Regions from separate parts of the Streptomyces sp. SYSU D01066-1 genome, predicted to be linked through region 1. Evidence: riboswitches for the same ligand, from Rfam matches in the RefSeq annotation. Region 1 holds a riboswitch; each other region holds the start of a gene.

Region 1 (4,174 bases):
CCCGCACGAACGCCGTGGCGCCGAGCCCGCCCAGCGAACGCCACGCGGCGGCCCGCGTGGTGTGCCCGAGCCGCGCGGCCTGCGCGGCGCGGACCCGGCGTACGGAGTCCAGGAGCAGGAAACCCATGCGGTACGTCACCAGCGCCACGTCCACGACCGGCGCCGGCACCCCGGCCCGCACCAGCCTGGGCAGCAGATCGGACACGGGGGTGGTGAAGGCGAACAGCAGCACGCCGAGGGAGGCCGCCGAAGTGCGCAGCAGCAGCTCGCCGGCGCGCACCGGGCCGTCGGCGGCCGGGCCCAGGAAGGCACCCGGCCCGCCGACCCGCACCAGCAGCGGCAGCGCGCCCGTCACACAGAACCCCAGCGGCACCCGGTAGGCCCGCCACAGCCGCCGCCCCGGCACCCCGGCCGGGCCGAGCAGCACGGCCAGCGCCGTCACCAGCACCAGTGCGGCGCCCGGCCAGGGCGGCAGGCAGACGGCGAGCACGGTGAGGCCCAGCCCCAGCACGGCCTTGTCCACGGGGTGCCGGCGGCGCCAGCGGCTGCTGTGCGCCGCCGCGTCGATCGACAGCACCTCAGTCCCCTTCGGGACCGGCCGGGCGGGCCTGGGCCAGGGCCCGTTCCTCGCCCTGCCGCCGTCCCCGGCGCACCCCGAAGCAGTACGCCAGCACCCCGGCGCCCAGCGCCGCCTGCACGGCGAACAGCGCCGACTCGACCTCCCCGGACGGGGGCTCGTACAGCGGTGAGAACCACGGTTCGTAGTCCGGGTCGATCTCGGTGACCGCCGTCTCCGCCTCGGCGTCGGCCCCGGCGAACGGCTCCTCCTTGTGGTCGCCGAGCCCGAGCACCAGGGGCAGCGCGGCCAGCGCGGCCACCGCGAGCAGCAGCAGGAGGTTGGTCCTCGTGTTCCGCGTCACCGCGCCACCGCCTCCTCCCGCTGTCCCCGCCTCCGCCGCTCCCGCCGCGTCACCAGCACGCCCAGCCGGGCCAGTTCCCCCTCGCCGGACTGCACCAGCAGCCGCATCACCAGCACCGTCAGCAGCCCTTCGCTCACCGCGAGCGGGATCTGCGTGATCGCGAAGATCGACCCGAACTTGCCGAGCGCGCCCCAGAACCCGCTGCCCGGGTCGGGGAAGGCCAGCGCGAGCTGCACGCTGGTGACGCAGTACGTGGACAGGTCGGCGACGAACGCGCCGCAGAACACCGTGCCCGTCAGCGGCACGCCGAAGCGGCGCAGCAGCCGGTGGACGGCGTAGCCCGCCCAGGGACCGGCGACCGCCATGGAGAAGACGTTGGCGCCGAGCGTGGTCAGACCGCCGTGCGCCAGCAGCAGCGCCTGGAACAGCAGCGTGATCGTGCCGAGCACCGCCATCACCGGCGGCCGGAACAGGATCGCCCCCAGCCCGGTACCCGTGGGATGGGAGCAACTGCCCGTCACCGAGGGCAGTTTCATAGCCGACAGGACGAACGTGAAGGCCCCCGAGGCGCCGAGGAGCAGCGTGCTCTGCGGGTGGGCGCGGACCTCACGGGTGAGGGAACGTACTCCGTGGACGACGAACGGCGCGGACGCGACGCCCCAGGCGATCGCGTGCGCCGGAGGCAGGAAGCCCTCGGCTATGTGCATGACTCGGCAGACCCTCTCCAGCACCTCGTGGATGGACGACGCGCCTTGGCCGGTCTCCTGGCTGACGGGTACCACCGCCCGCGCTCCGCCTTCCCGGGCCTCCTAGGACCCAGTGGCTGCCCCTCGCGAGGGGCCGGAGCCGGACTTCCCGATCACAGTGGCGAGGGCCGCACCGGTGTCGCACCGATTTCCCGTTCACCAAGGCGTGACGACGGTAGTGCTCGTCCCGGGGCGGTGACAAGGAGGCCCGGGCCCATGCCGTCCGGTGCCGGCGGGGTGCCGGTGCGGTGTCGGCACGGCTCCGGTGCGGTGTCGGCGCGGTGCCGGTGAGGTGCCTCCCCCGGCCGCCGCCCAGGACGCGTCCGGGCAGGTCAGGCGGGCTCGTACGGCCGTCTTCCGGGGTTCCGGTTCGGTCGCGGATCGTGTCGCTGTTGGGCCGAACGGGTGACTTGGCGTAAGAATTGGCTGGTGCAGGCATTGAAGGCGAGTCGGAGCGGTCGGATCGGGGGGAGCCGGTGAACAGTCACGACGTCACCGATGAACAGTGGGAGGGGCTCGCCCAGGTCGTTCCGTTGCGCGGACGCGACGCGTGGCCGTCCTCGGTGGGGCACCGCGCCCTGCCCGAGGCGGAGACCGAGGCCCGGCGCCGATTCGTGGTGATGCGGGTCAATGTGTTCGCGGACGCCCGCGAGGTCGCCGAGACGCTGATGTCGGGCATCCCGGTGCTGCTCGACCTGACCGGCGCGGAGACGGACGTCGCCAAGCGCGTCCTGGACTTCAGCACGGGTGTCGTCTTCGGCCTGGCGAGCGGGATGCACCGCGTCGACCGCAATGTGTTCCTGCTCACACCGGCGGGCACGGAGGTCACGGGGCTGATGCAGGGAGCCGGGATTCCCGGGATGTGACGGCGGGGGCGGGGCGTGTCGCCGGCCCGTGAGGGTGACGGTGGTCCGTGGTGCGCCGGTGCCGGTACCCCGATCGTGGGACGGCCCGGAGGCGGAACGGTTCGCCGGGCGAGCCGGACCCTACGGTCCGGACATGACCGCGCCCCTGTCCTCGGCCGTCCCGTCTCCGGCTGTCCCGTCTCCGGCCGTCCCGTCTCCGACTGTCCCGTCTTCGGCTGTCCCGTCTTCGGCCGTCCCGTCCCCGACCGCGTATCCCCCGTCTTCCCCGGCCGCGCCCGCCGGCGGAATCCGCCCGCGCGTCACCGAACTGCGGCTGTCCGCGTTCGCCGGGCACCGGGGCCGGACGGTCCGGTTCGGGCCGCTCACCCTCCTCGCCGGCCCCAGCGGCAGCGGCAAGACCGGCGCGCTGCGCGCCTACGAGGCACTGGCCCGGCTCGGCGGCGGCGCCGAGGCCGGCGCGGTCTTCCCGGACCCGGCCGGGTGCGTGCCCGACGAGGCCCGCCCCGACGCCCAGCGCCGCCGGGGCTTCCGCATCGGCTGCACCGCCGACGGCCCCGCCGGCCCGGTCCGGCTGGACGTCGCCGTGCAGGCCGAACCCGAACTGCGCATCGTGGGCGAACGGCTGACGGCCGACGGCCTCGTGCTCCTCCAGACCGCCCTGCGCGATCCGGGGCGCCGCACCGTGCAGGCGGCCTGGTACACCGGCGGGACCGCGCCGGTGACCCGCGCCCCGCTGCCGGACGACCGGCTCGGCACCGCGCTGCTGCCGCTGCGGGTGGCCGGCCGGACCGACGGGCAGCGCCGGGTGCTCGCCGCCGCCGAGCAGATGGTGGTCGCCCTGCGCTCCGTCTTCGCCTGCGACCCCCGGCCCGCCCGGATGAGGACCCCGGCGCCGGCCGGCTCCGGCCGGCTGCTCGGCGGCTGCGACAACCTCGCCGACGTGCTGTGGCGCACCCGCGACGAGTGCGGGCGCCGGCACGCGCGGCTGGTCGCGGCGGTGCGGGCGGGCTGCGCCGGGCCGGTCGCGGACGTGCTGGCCGAGCCCGGCCGCGACGGAACGGTCCGCGCGGTGCTCGACCGGGGCGACGGGACGCGCACCGGCCTGGCCCGGCTCGGCCACGGCGAACTGCGTTACCTCGCCCTCGCCCTGGTCCTGCTCACCGGCCCCGGGGTCCTGGCGGTCGACCCGGCCGGCGAGGTGCCGTCCGCCCTCCAGACGCTCACCGTGCTGGCGGACGGGTTCGACCGGGGCCTGGACCCGCGCCAGCGCCGCGAACTGCTGGAGCTGGCCGCCGCGATGTGCGCGCGGGGGCACATCCGGCTGGTGGGCGCGGTCAGTGACGCCTCCTGGGCGGCCGGGACGGCGGGCGTCACGGTGGTACACCTGGAGCCGTGACCGATGAAGCCCCCCTGGACGTGGCGGCGCTCCAGCGCCGTCTGGCCGAGTTCGCCACCGCGCGGAACTGGCAGCCGTACCACACCCCGAAGAACCTCGTCGCCGCGCTGAGCGTGGAGGCGTCCGAACTCGTCGAGGTCTTCCAGTGGCTGACGCCCGAGCAGTCGGCCCGGGTGATGGACGACCCCGGCACCGCGCACCGGGTGCGGGACGAGGTCGCCGACGTCCTGGCCTATCTGCTCCAGC
Region 2 (4,174 bases), on a different contig from region 1:
GCCAGCGCCCCGGCGCACAGCAGCACCTCGCTCCAGCCGGCGCCGGTGAGCGAGCCCAGCAGCCAGAACATCACGCCCCGGGTGGTCTCCGCGTCCGCCGAGGTCAGTACGGTGAACGAGGTGAGCGCGGAGAACAGCTGCATGGCGGCCACCCCGGACAGCACCACCCGGTCGACGCCGCCGCCGAGGCTGTGACTGAGCAGCAGGACCAGCCCGAAGGAGAACAGCGCGCCGAAGAACGCGCCGGCGGACAGCGACACCGCTCCCCCGCCCACACCGAGCACGATCACCGCGACCGCCCCGGTCGAGGCGCCGGAGGAGACCCCGAGGACGAACGGGTCGGCCAGCGGGTTGCGCAGCAGGGACTGCATGACCGCCCCGCACAGCGCGAGGCCGGCGCCGCACACCGCGGCCAGCATCGTGCGCGGCATGCGCAGGTCCCACACGATGCCGTCGCGCAGCGGGGCGAGGTCGGTGCGGCCCAGCCCGAGGTGGGCGGCGACCGAGGCCCATACGTCGGCGGTGGAGATGTCGGCCGGTCCGATGGTCACCGCGGCGGCGACCGAGGCGGCCAGCGCGGCCAGCCCGGCCGCGGTGAGCAAGGGGGTCCGTATGCCGGTCACTTGGCGAACCCGAGGTCCCGCAGGCCGGCGGCGACCTTCTCGATGCCCTCCACGGTGCGGACGGACGGGTTCATCGCCTGTCCGCTGAGCAGGACGTACCGCTTCTTCCGCACGGCCGTGAGGTTGCGGGTGGCCGGGTCGGTCTCCAGGAACTGGATCTTGGCCTTGGCGGTCTCGGCGGTCTGGGACTCGCGGGTCAGGTCGCCGAGGACGATGACGTCGGGGTCGCGGTCGGCGACGGTCTCCCAGTTGATCTGGGGCCACTCGTCGTGGGTGTCGGAGAAGACGTTCCGCGCACCGAGGGCGCGGGTGATGGCACCGGGGGCGCCGCAGCACCCGGCGAGGTAGGGCGACTGGGAGTTGGCGAACCAGTACATGAGGGAGACGTCGGACACCTGGAGGCCGTCGGTGGCCTCGCGGACCCGCGTCCTGAGCCGCTTCACCAGTCGGTCACCGCGCTCGTCCACCCGGAAGGCGTGCGCCAGGTCGTGTATCTCGCCGTACACCGCCTCCAGGGTGAGCGGCGTGCTGCGGGAGCCGTCGCCGCCGCTGTCGTTGTCCTTGCCCGCGCCGCAGTCGGACGGGGAGACGTAGGTGGGCACGCCCAGCTTCTCGAACTGCTCGCGGGTGGCGACGCCGCCCGTGCCGAGCGTGGAGACGAACGAGGCGGTGACGAAGTCGGGTCCGGCGTCCAGGACCTTCTCGAAGGAGGGGGCGTTGTCGGCGAGGCGGGGCACCCCGGCGTTCGCCTTCTCCAGCCCCTTCATCACGGGGTCGGTCCAGGTCGCGGTGGCGGCCAGGCGGTCCGCGAGCCCGAGGGAGAGCAGGATCTCGGTGCTGCCCTGGTCGAGGGAGACGGCGTGCCGCGGCGCCGACTCCAGGGTGACGCGGTGTCCGCAGTTCTCGATGGTGACCGGCCGGCCGGCGGACGGGGAGCCGCCGGTGGCCGTGTCCTTCCCGTCAGTGGTGCCGCAGGCGGTGAGCAGCAGGACGGAGGTGAGCAGCAGGGCTGCGGAACGGGGGACGGAACGGAGCACGGGCATGCCTCGGGTGTCGGGGCTCTGGACGCGGAGCCTGGCCTACGGTCGACCTCCGCACGGGGTGCGGAGGTGCCAGCAGGTCTTCGGACTCGGGTTCGTCCGGACGGGGCGCCTTCCCAGGACCGTTCCCGCCGTCGCGCGGTTCCTGTCCCAGTGGCGTCAGTGCCCCGCCCGTCCCCCTCACCGCTGCGCGTCAGTTCCGGATTCCCACCGGATTCCCTGACCACCGAGGTGGCGTGACTGGCCCGGGCAGACTACCAAGCGCCCCGACCGGGGCGGTGCGGCGGGGCGACGGCGGTGAGGCGCTGCCGTATGCGTTCGACGCCCACGGGGGTGCGCAGCGGCGCGGCGGTGGCACAGCCGGGGAGGTTGGCCTTGACCAGGGCGCTGAGCAGGGCCCTGGGGCCGCTGTCGAGGTAGGTGGTGAAGCCGCCTTGGCGCAGGGCGCGCAGGGTCTGGTGCAGGGCCATGGGTTCGGTGAGGTGGGCGGCGGCCGCGGTGCGCAGCTGGGCGGGGGTGCGCGCCCGGTGCCCGGCGGCGGTGTGCACGGCGAGGGCGGGGCGGGCGACCGGCTGGGTCCGCAGCAGACGGCGGAGGGACCGGTGGACCTCCCCGAGCAGCGGATGGTGGAAGGCGGTGCGGCTGGTCAGCCGGGTCACCCGGTGCCCGTCGTCCAGCAGCGCCCGCTGGAGGCGGGCGAGCTGGCCGTCGGGACCGGCGAGGACCGTCTGGGCGGGCGCGTTGCGGGCGGCGATCCGCACCCGCTCCGTGCCGCAGACACGGAGCAGGTGCGCCGCCCGGTCGGCGCCGGCGTCGGTGGCCACCATGCCGGCCGCCGGCAGTCCGGCGGTGCGCAGCAGCCGGTCCCGTACGCGCAGCAGCTGGACGCCCTGGCGCACGGTGACGGCCCCGGCGACGGTGAGGGCCGCCAGGTCGCCGACGCTGTGGCCGAGGACCGCGTCGATCCAGGGGCCGGCGAGGTCGAGCAGGACGGTGGCGGCGGCGACCACCGCGGCGTAGGTGGCCAGGTCGAAGCCGAGCGGATCCGCGCGCAGGAGCTCCTCGGGCCCCGGGGCGTCCGCCTCGGTGAGGAGCCGGCCGACCGGCACGGCGGCGGGGCCGCGGTCCGGCGCGTGGGTGTCCACGGTCGCCAGCACCCCGGCGACCGCGGGCACCTCGCGCAGGTGGCGCAGGGCGCCGGGGAGATAGGCGCCCTGCCCGGGACACATCAGCACGGTGCGCGGCCGGTCCGCCGCCCTCTCCGGGGGGCCCCCGGCGCCGACGGGGCGGGGGTCCGCGCGGTGGGGCCGGCTCACGGGACGGTGGTGAAGGCGAGCGCGACGTTGTGCCCGCCGAACCCCATGCTGGTGCTGACCGCCGCGAGCGGCCCGGCGGGCAGCGGTTCGGGGTCGCGGCCGACCACGTTCAGCTCGATCGCCGGGTCCACGCGTTCGAGGCTCCGGGTGGGCGGCGCCGTTCTGTCCCGCAGGGCGAGGACGGTGGTGACGGCCTCGATGGCGCCGGCGGCGCCCAGGGTGTGCCCGAGGGCCGCCTTGGTCGCGCTGACCGCCACGTCGTCCAGCGCCTTCCCGAACGCCGTGTGCAGGGCCTGGGCCTCGCTGAGGTCGCCCACGGGTGTGGAAGTGGCGTGCGCGTTGACGTGCCGGACCTCCTCCGGGAGGAGACCTGCGTCGTCGAGGGCGGCACTCACGGCGGCGGCGCAGCCCGTGCCGCCGGGCGCCGGCTGGGCGACGTGATGGCTGTCGTTGGTGATGCCCGCGCCGGTCAGGCGGCAGTGCACCCGGGCGCCGCGGGCGGCGGCGTGCCCGGCGCTCTCCACCACCAGCACGCCGGCGCCCTCCCCCATCACGAAGCCGTCGCGGTCGGCGTCGAACGGACGGGAGGCCCGCTCGGGCTCGTCGCACCGCCGGGACAGGGCGCGCAGCCGGGCGAACCCGGCGAAGACCAGGGGGTGCAGGCCGGCCTCCGCACCGCCCGCGATCACCACGTCGGCGCGGTCCTCCCGGATCAGGGCGAGGGCCTGCGCGAGGGCCTCGGCGCCGGAGGCGCAGGCACTGACCGGGGTGTGCACCCCGGCCGTGGCGCCGACCATCAGGCCCACCTCGGCGGCGGCGTGGTTGGGCAGCATGACCGGGATGGCCCGGGGGCTGACCCGGCCGGGACCGCCGGTCTCCAGCCTGCGGTTCTGCTCCAGGATGCTGATGAGCCCGCCCAGCCCCACACCGACGATGACGACGACCCGGGAGCCGCCCTCCGCCAGGGACGTCCCCGCCAGGCCGGCGTCGCGCAGCGCCTCCCGCGCGGCGACCAGGGCGAACTGCGCGGAGCGGTCGCAGTGCGCGGCCTTCGCGGGCGACAGCTCCGAGCCGGGGTCCACGGCGGCGGGCGCCGCCGGATACACCTGGGACGGGCCGTCCGGGGCGCCGAAGTCGAGGCTCTCGACCCCGCAGGCGCCGTCCAGCAGCGCCGACCACGTGGACGGGACGTCAC
Region 3 (4,174 bases), on a different contig from region 1:
GGCCGGGTGAGCGTCTTCCCGCGGGCGAACCGCACCCGCACGGGCAGCAGGCCGAGCCCGTCGACGTGCCCGGCGCGCGACTCGACGTCGTCCTCGATGTGCTCGCCGAGGAGCTGGAAACCGCCGCACACGCCGAGCACCGGCCGGCCCTCGGCGGCCCGGCGCGCGATCGCGTCCGCCAGCCCCCGCTCCCGCAGCCACTGAAGCGCCCGCACCGTCCCCCGCGTCCCCGGCACCACGACCAGGTCCGCGTCGGCCAGCTCCTCGGGCCGGTCCACGAACCGCACCACGACACCCGGCTCGGCGGCCAGCGCGTCGACGTCCGTGAAGTTGGACATGAGGGGGACCGCGCAGACGGCGACCCGCAGCACGTCCTCGCCGACGGGGGCGGTGACCCGGGACTCCCGGACGGCGCCGCGCAGCGACACCGCCATCCCGTCCTCCTCGTCGATGCCGAGCCCGGGCCGGTACGGCAGCACGCCGTACGCGGGCCGCCCGGTGAGCCCGCGCAGCATCTCCAGGCCCGGCTCCAGCAGCGAGACGTCGCCCCGGAACTTGTTCACCAGGAACCCGGCGACCAGCGCCTGGTCCTCGGGCGCCAGCAGCGCCACCGTGCCGAAGAACGAGGCGAAGACCCCGCCGCGGTCGATGTCGCCGACGACGAGGACGGGCAGCCCGGCACCCCGGGCGATCCCCATGTTCACGATGTCGGTCCGGCGCAGGTTGATCTCGGCCGGGCTGCCCGCCCCCTCACAGATCACCGCGTCATACGTGCCCCGCAGCTCGGCCAGGCACTCCAGCACGGTGCCGAGCAGCCGCCGCTGCCGCCCGCCGTGGTAGCCGCGGGCGCTCATCTCGCCGACCGGCCTGCCCAGCAGCACGACCTGGCTGCTCTGCTCGCCGCCCGGCTTCAGCAGCACGGGGTTCATCAGCGCGGTCGGCTCCACGCGGCACGCCTGCGCCTGCATGGCCTGCGCCCGCCCGATCTCGGCGCCCTCCCGCGTCACGAACGAGTTGAGGGACATGTTCTGCGCCTTGAACGGCGCCACCTTCACGCCCTGGCGCACCAGCCACCGGCAGATCCCGGCGGTCACGACGCTCTTCCCGGCGTCGGAGGTGGTGCCGGCGACGAGCAGCCCGCCGTTCACGCCGTACGTCCTTTCCCCAGTCGCGCTCCCACGATCCGTGCGCCCGCGCACACGCCCAGCGCGAGCCAGCTCACGCGCCGGGACAGCCGTACCGCCCGGCCGATGTCACCGACCCGCACGGCGCGTCCGGCGGCCCCGTTGAGGACGGGCCGGTGCTCCACCCGGCCGCCGTAGGACAGCGTCCCGCCCAGCCGCACCCCGAGGGCGCCCGCGAAGGACGCCTCGACCGGCCCGGCGTTGGGGCTCGGGTGCCGGCCGGCGTCGGCCCGCCAGGCCCGTACGGCGCCCCGCGGATCGCCCCCGGCCGCCGCGGCCAGTACGGCGGTCAGCCGGGCGCCCGGCCAGCCGGCGACGTCGTCGAGCCGGGCCGAGGCCCAGCCGTAGCGCCGGTAGCGGGGCGACCTGTGCCCGACCATGGCGTCGAGGGTGTTGACGGCACGGAAGCCGAGCAGCCCGGGGACCCCGGCCACCGCGCCCCACACCAGGGCGCCCACCACCGCGTCGGAGGTGTTCTCGGCGACGGACTCCACCACCGCCCGGGCGATCCCGTCCGCGTCCAGGGCGTGCGGGTCCCGCCCGCACAGGTGCGGCAGCCGGGCCCGGGCCCCCGCCACGTCCCCGGCCTCCAGCGCCCGCCCGATCGCGGACGCCTCCCGGGCCAGCGAGGTCCCGCCGACCACGGTCCAGGTGGCGACCCCGGTCAGCGCGACGGAGGCGGCGGGGCAGGGGCGTACGGCACGGGCGGCCACGGCACCGAGGGCGACGGCGCCGCCGGCGCACACGGCGGTGTGCAGCGCGCCTTGGCCCCGGTGGTCACGCCACAGCAGTTGTTCCACGGCGCCGGCGGCACGGCCGAACACGGCGACCGGATGCCCGCGGCGGGGGTCGCCGAGGAGCAGGTCACCGAGGAGGCCGGCGGCGGCGCCGTACGCGAAGACGCGTCCGGCACGCACGGGGGCTCAGCCGGTCACACGGGGGAAGGGGGAAGCGGGCATGCGGTCCGGACGGCAGCCGAGCATCGCGTTATGTCCTCACTCAGGGTGTCCACGCCCTGGTTCGACGAGACCGGCGGTGAGAGTTCCTGACTCCCGGGGAGTGCCCCCCGGTCACAGTGGCGGGACCGCGCCGGATTCGCACCGGGCTTCCTCTCCTGCCGCCGTACATGGCTCCGGCAGTCCACCACGGGCCGAGAACGCCCGTCAACTTGCCGTTGACCTGCGCGGGGGGAGTGTGCTGAGGCCCACACGGCGGAGGGGGCCGCCGCCGCGCCGCGTGATCCGCGGGGGCGGCTTGCCGGGAAACCGCCCGCCCGGGCGGCATCCACCGTTCCGGACCGGGGCGTCCCGATCCGCCCGTCCGTCATGCCCTTCCGCCGGAGGCGGCCCGGACGCGGACCGGCGCCGCCCCGCCGGAAGCACCCGGAGGGCGCCCGGCGGGGCGGCGGCGAGGGAACGGGACGAGGGAAGGGACGAGGTGGGGGGAGGGACGGGGTGAGGGAGGGGCGAGGCGGGGGCGGGGCGTCACGCCACGATCAGGTAGATCCCGTACGCCACCGCCGCCGCGCACGCCGCGAAGCACACGTACGCGCCGGTGACCGCGAGGCCCGCGGAGCCGCCCCGCTCGGCGGCCCGCTCCTGGCGGGACAGGCCGGCGATGCCGAGGGTGAACAGGGTCACCAGGGCGACGGTGGCCACGAGGCCGACCCCGAAGACGGAGCCGAGGGCTGCCCAGTCGATCTTCATCGTGCTTCTCTTCTCCTGATGTCCGGACGGGACCGGCTCAGACGGGGGTGGCGGCCGAACGGGCGGCCGGGGCGTCGGGGGCCTCGGACGACTGGGCCGGGACGGCCGGGAGTCCGCCGGTCACCGGGAGTCCGTCGGTCGCCGGGAGCCCGTCGGCCGGGGCGCCCGCCGGGGGCGGCGCCACGGCGGCCACCGCCGCGGTCACCACGCCGGCCGGCTCCGCGACGTCGTCCCCGCCGGTGACGTTGGTGTGGTCGACGACCTCGCGCCGGGAGATCCGCCAGATCGCGAAGCTGGCCGCGACCAGCAGCACCGCGACGAGCGCCGTGCCCCAGTCGCCGAGTCCGCAGACCCACTCGGCGAGCGCGGCGACCAGGGCCGCGGCCGGCAGCGTCAGCCCCCAGGCGACGAACATCCGCGTCGCCGTCGACCACCGCACCACACCGCCCTTGCGGCCGAGGCCGGCGCCCATCACCGAACCGGAGACGGAGTGCGTGGTGGAGAGCGAGAAGCCCAGGTGGGAGGAGGCCAGGATGACCGTCGCCGCGCTGGTCTGGGCGGCGAAGCCCTGCTGCGGCTGGAGGTCGGTCAGGCCCTTGCCCATGGTGCGGATGATCCGCCAGCCGCCGAGGTAGGTGCCGAGCGCGATGGCCAGGCCCGCGGCGAGGATGACCCACAGGGGCGGGTCGGAGTCGGGGGTGAGGGCGCCGCCCGCCACCAGGGCGAGGGTGATGATGCCCATCGTCTTCTGCGCGTCGTTGGTGCCGTGCGCCAGCGAGACCAGCCCGGCCGAGGCGATCTGGCCGACGCGGTACCCCTTGTCGGCGGCCCTGCCGTCGGCCCTGCGGCCCAGCCGGTACATCAGCCGGGTGGCGACCAGCGCCGCGACGCCCGCCACCACGGGGGCGGCGACCGCCGGGAGCAGCACCTTGGTGACGAGGACGTCGCCGTGGACCGCGCCGACGCCCGCCGAGGCGATCGCAGCGCCGATCAGGCCGCCCATCAGGGCGTGCGAGGAACTGGACGGCAGCCCGACCAGCCAGGTCAGCAGGTTCCAGAGGATCGCGCCGACCAGGGCGGCGAAGATGACCTCGGGACGGATGCCGGTCTCGTCGACGAGACCCTTGGAGATCGTGTTGGCGACCTCCACGGAGAGGAAGGCGCCCACCAGATTCAGTACGGCGGACATGGCCACCGCGATCTTGGGCTTGAGCGCACCGGTCGAAATGGTCGTCGCCATCGCGTTCGCGGTGTCGTGGAAACCGTTCGTGAAATCAAACGCGA

The links. Region 1 has a riboswitch for cobalamin ahead of ACY1JF_RS22320 (energy-coupling factor ABC transporter permease). Riboswitches for the same ligand answer to the same signal wherever they lie in the genome.
Region 2: it holds a riboswitch for cobalamin, as region 1 does, so the genes downstream of both, ACY1JF_RS12655 (ABC transporter substrate-binding protein) here and ACY1JF_RS22320 (energy-coupling factor ABC transporter permease) in region 1, are expected to answer to the same signal.
Region 3: it holds a riboswitch for cobalamin, as region 1 does, so the genes downstream of both, ACY1JF_RS23360 (cobalamin biosynthesis protein) here and ACY1JF_RS22320 (energy-coupling factor ABC transporter permease) in region 1, are expected to answer to the same signal.

Annotation. Positions count from the first base shown of each region.
Region 1 covers NZ_JBUDHV010000026.1:78,929-83,102, forward strand. Annotated here, with positions in the region: gene cbiQ (cobalt ECF transporter T component CbiQ) at 1-577, opposite strand, end outside; gene ACY1JF_RS22315 (energy-coupling factor ABC transporter substrate-binding protein) at 579-920, opposite strand; gene ACY1JF_RS22320 (energy-coupling factor ABC transporter permease) at 917-1,627, opposite strand; cobalamin riboswitch at 1,658-1,845, opposite strand; gene ACY1JF_RS22325 (cell division protein SepF) at 2,143-2,532, shown strand; gene ACY1JF_RS22330 (AAA family ATPase) at 2,666-3,928, shown strand; gene ACY1JF_RS22335 (nucleotide pyrophosphohydrolase) at 3,925-4,174, shown strand, end outside.
Region 2 covers NZ_JBUDHV010000010.1:65,105-69,278, reverse strand. Annotated here, with positions in the region: gene ACY1JF_RS12660 (FecCD family ABC transporter permease) at 1-614, opposite strand, end outside; gene ACY1JF_RS12655 (ABC transporter substrate-binding protein) at 620-1,660, opposite strand; cobalamin riboswitch at 1,721-1,923, opposite strand; gene ACY1JF_RS12650 (ACP S-malonyltransferase) at 1,918-2,979, opposite strand; gene ACY1JF_RS12645 (beta-ketoacyl-[acyl-carrier-protein] synthase family protein) at 2,976-4,174, opposite strand, start outside.
Region 3 covers NZ_JBUDHV010000029.1:32,062-36,235, forward strand. Annotated here, with positions in the region: gene ACY1JF_RS23355 (cobyric acid synthase) at 1-1,148, opposite strand, end outside; gene ACY1JF_RS23360 (cobalamin biosynthesis protein) at 1,145-2,101, opposite strand; cobalamin riboswitch at 2,205-2,344, opposite strand; gene ACY1JF_RS23365 (hypothetical protein) at 2,669-2,890, opposite strand; gene ACY1JF_RS23370 (anion permease) at 2,928-4,174, opposite strand, start outside.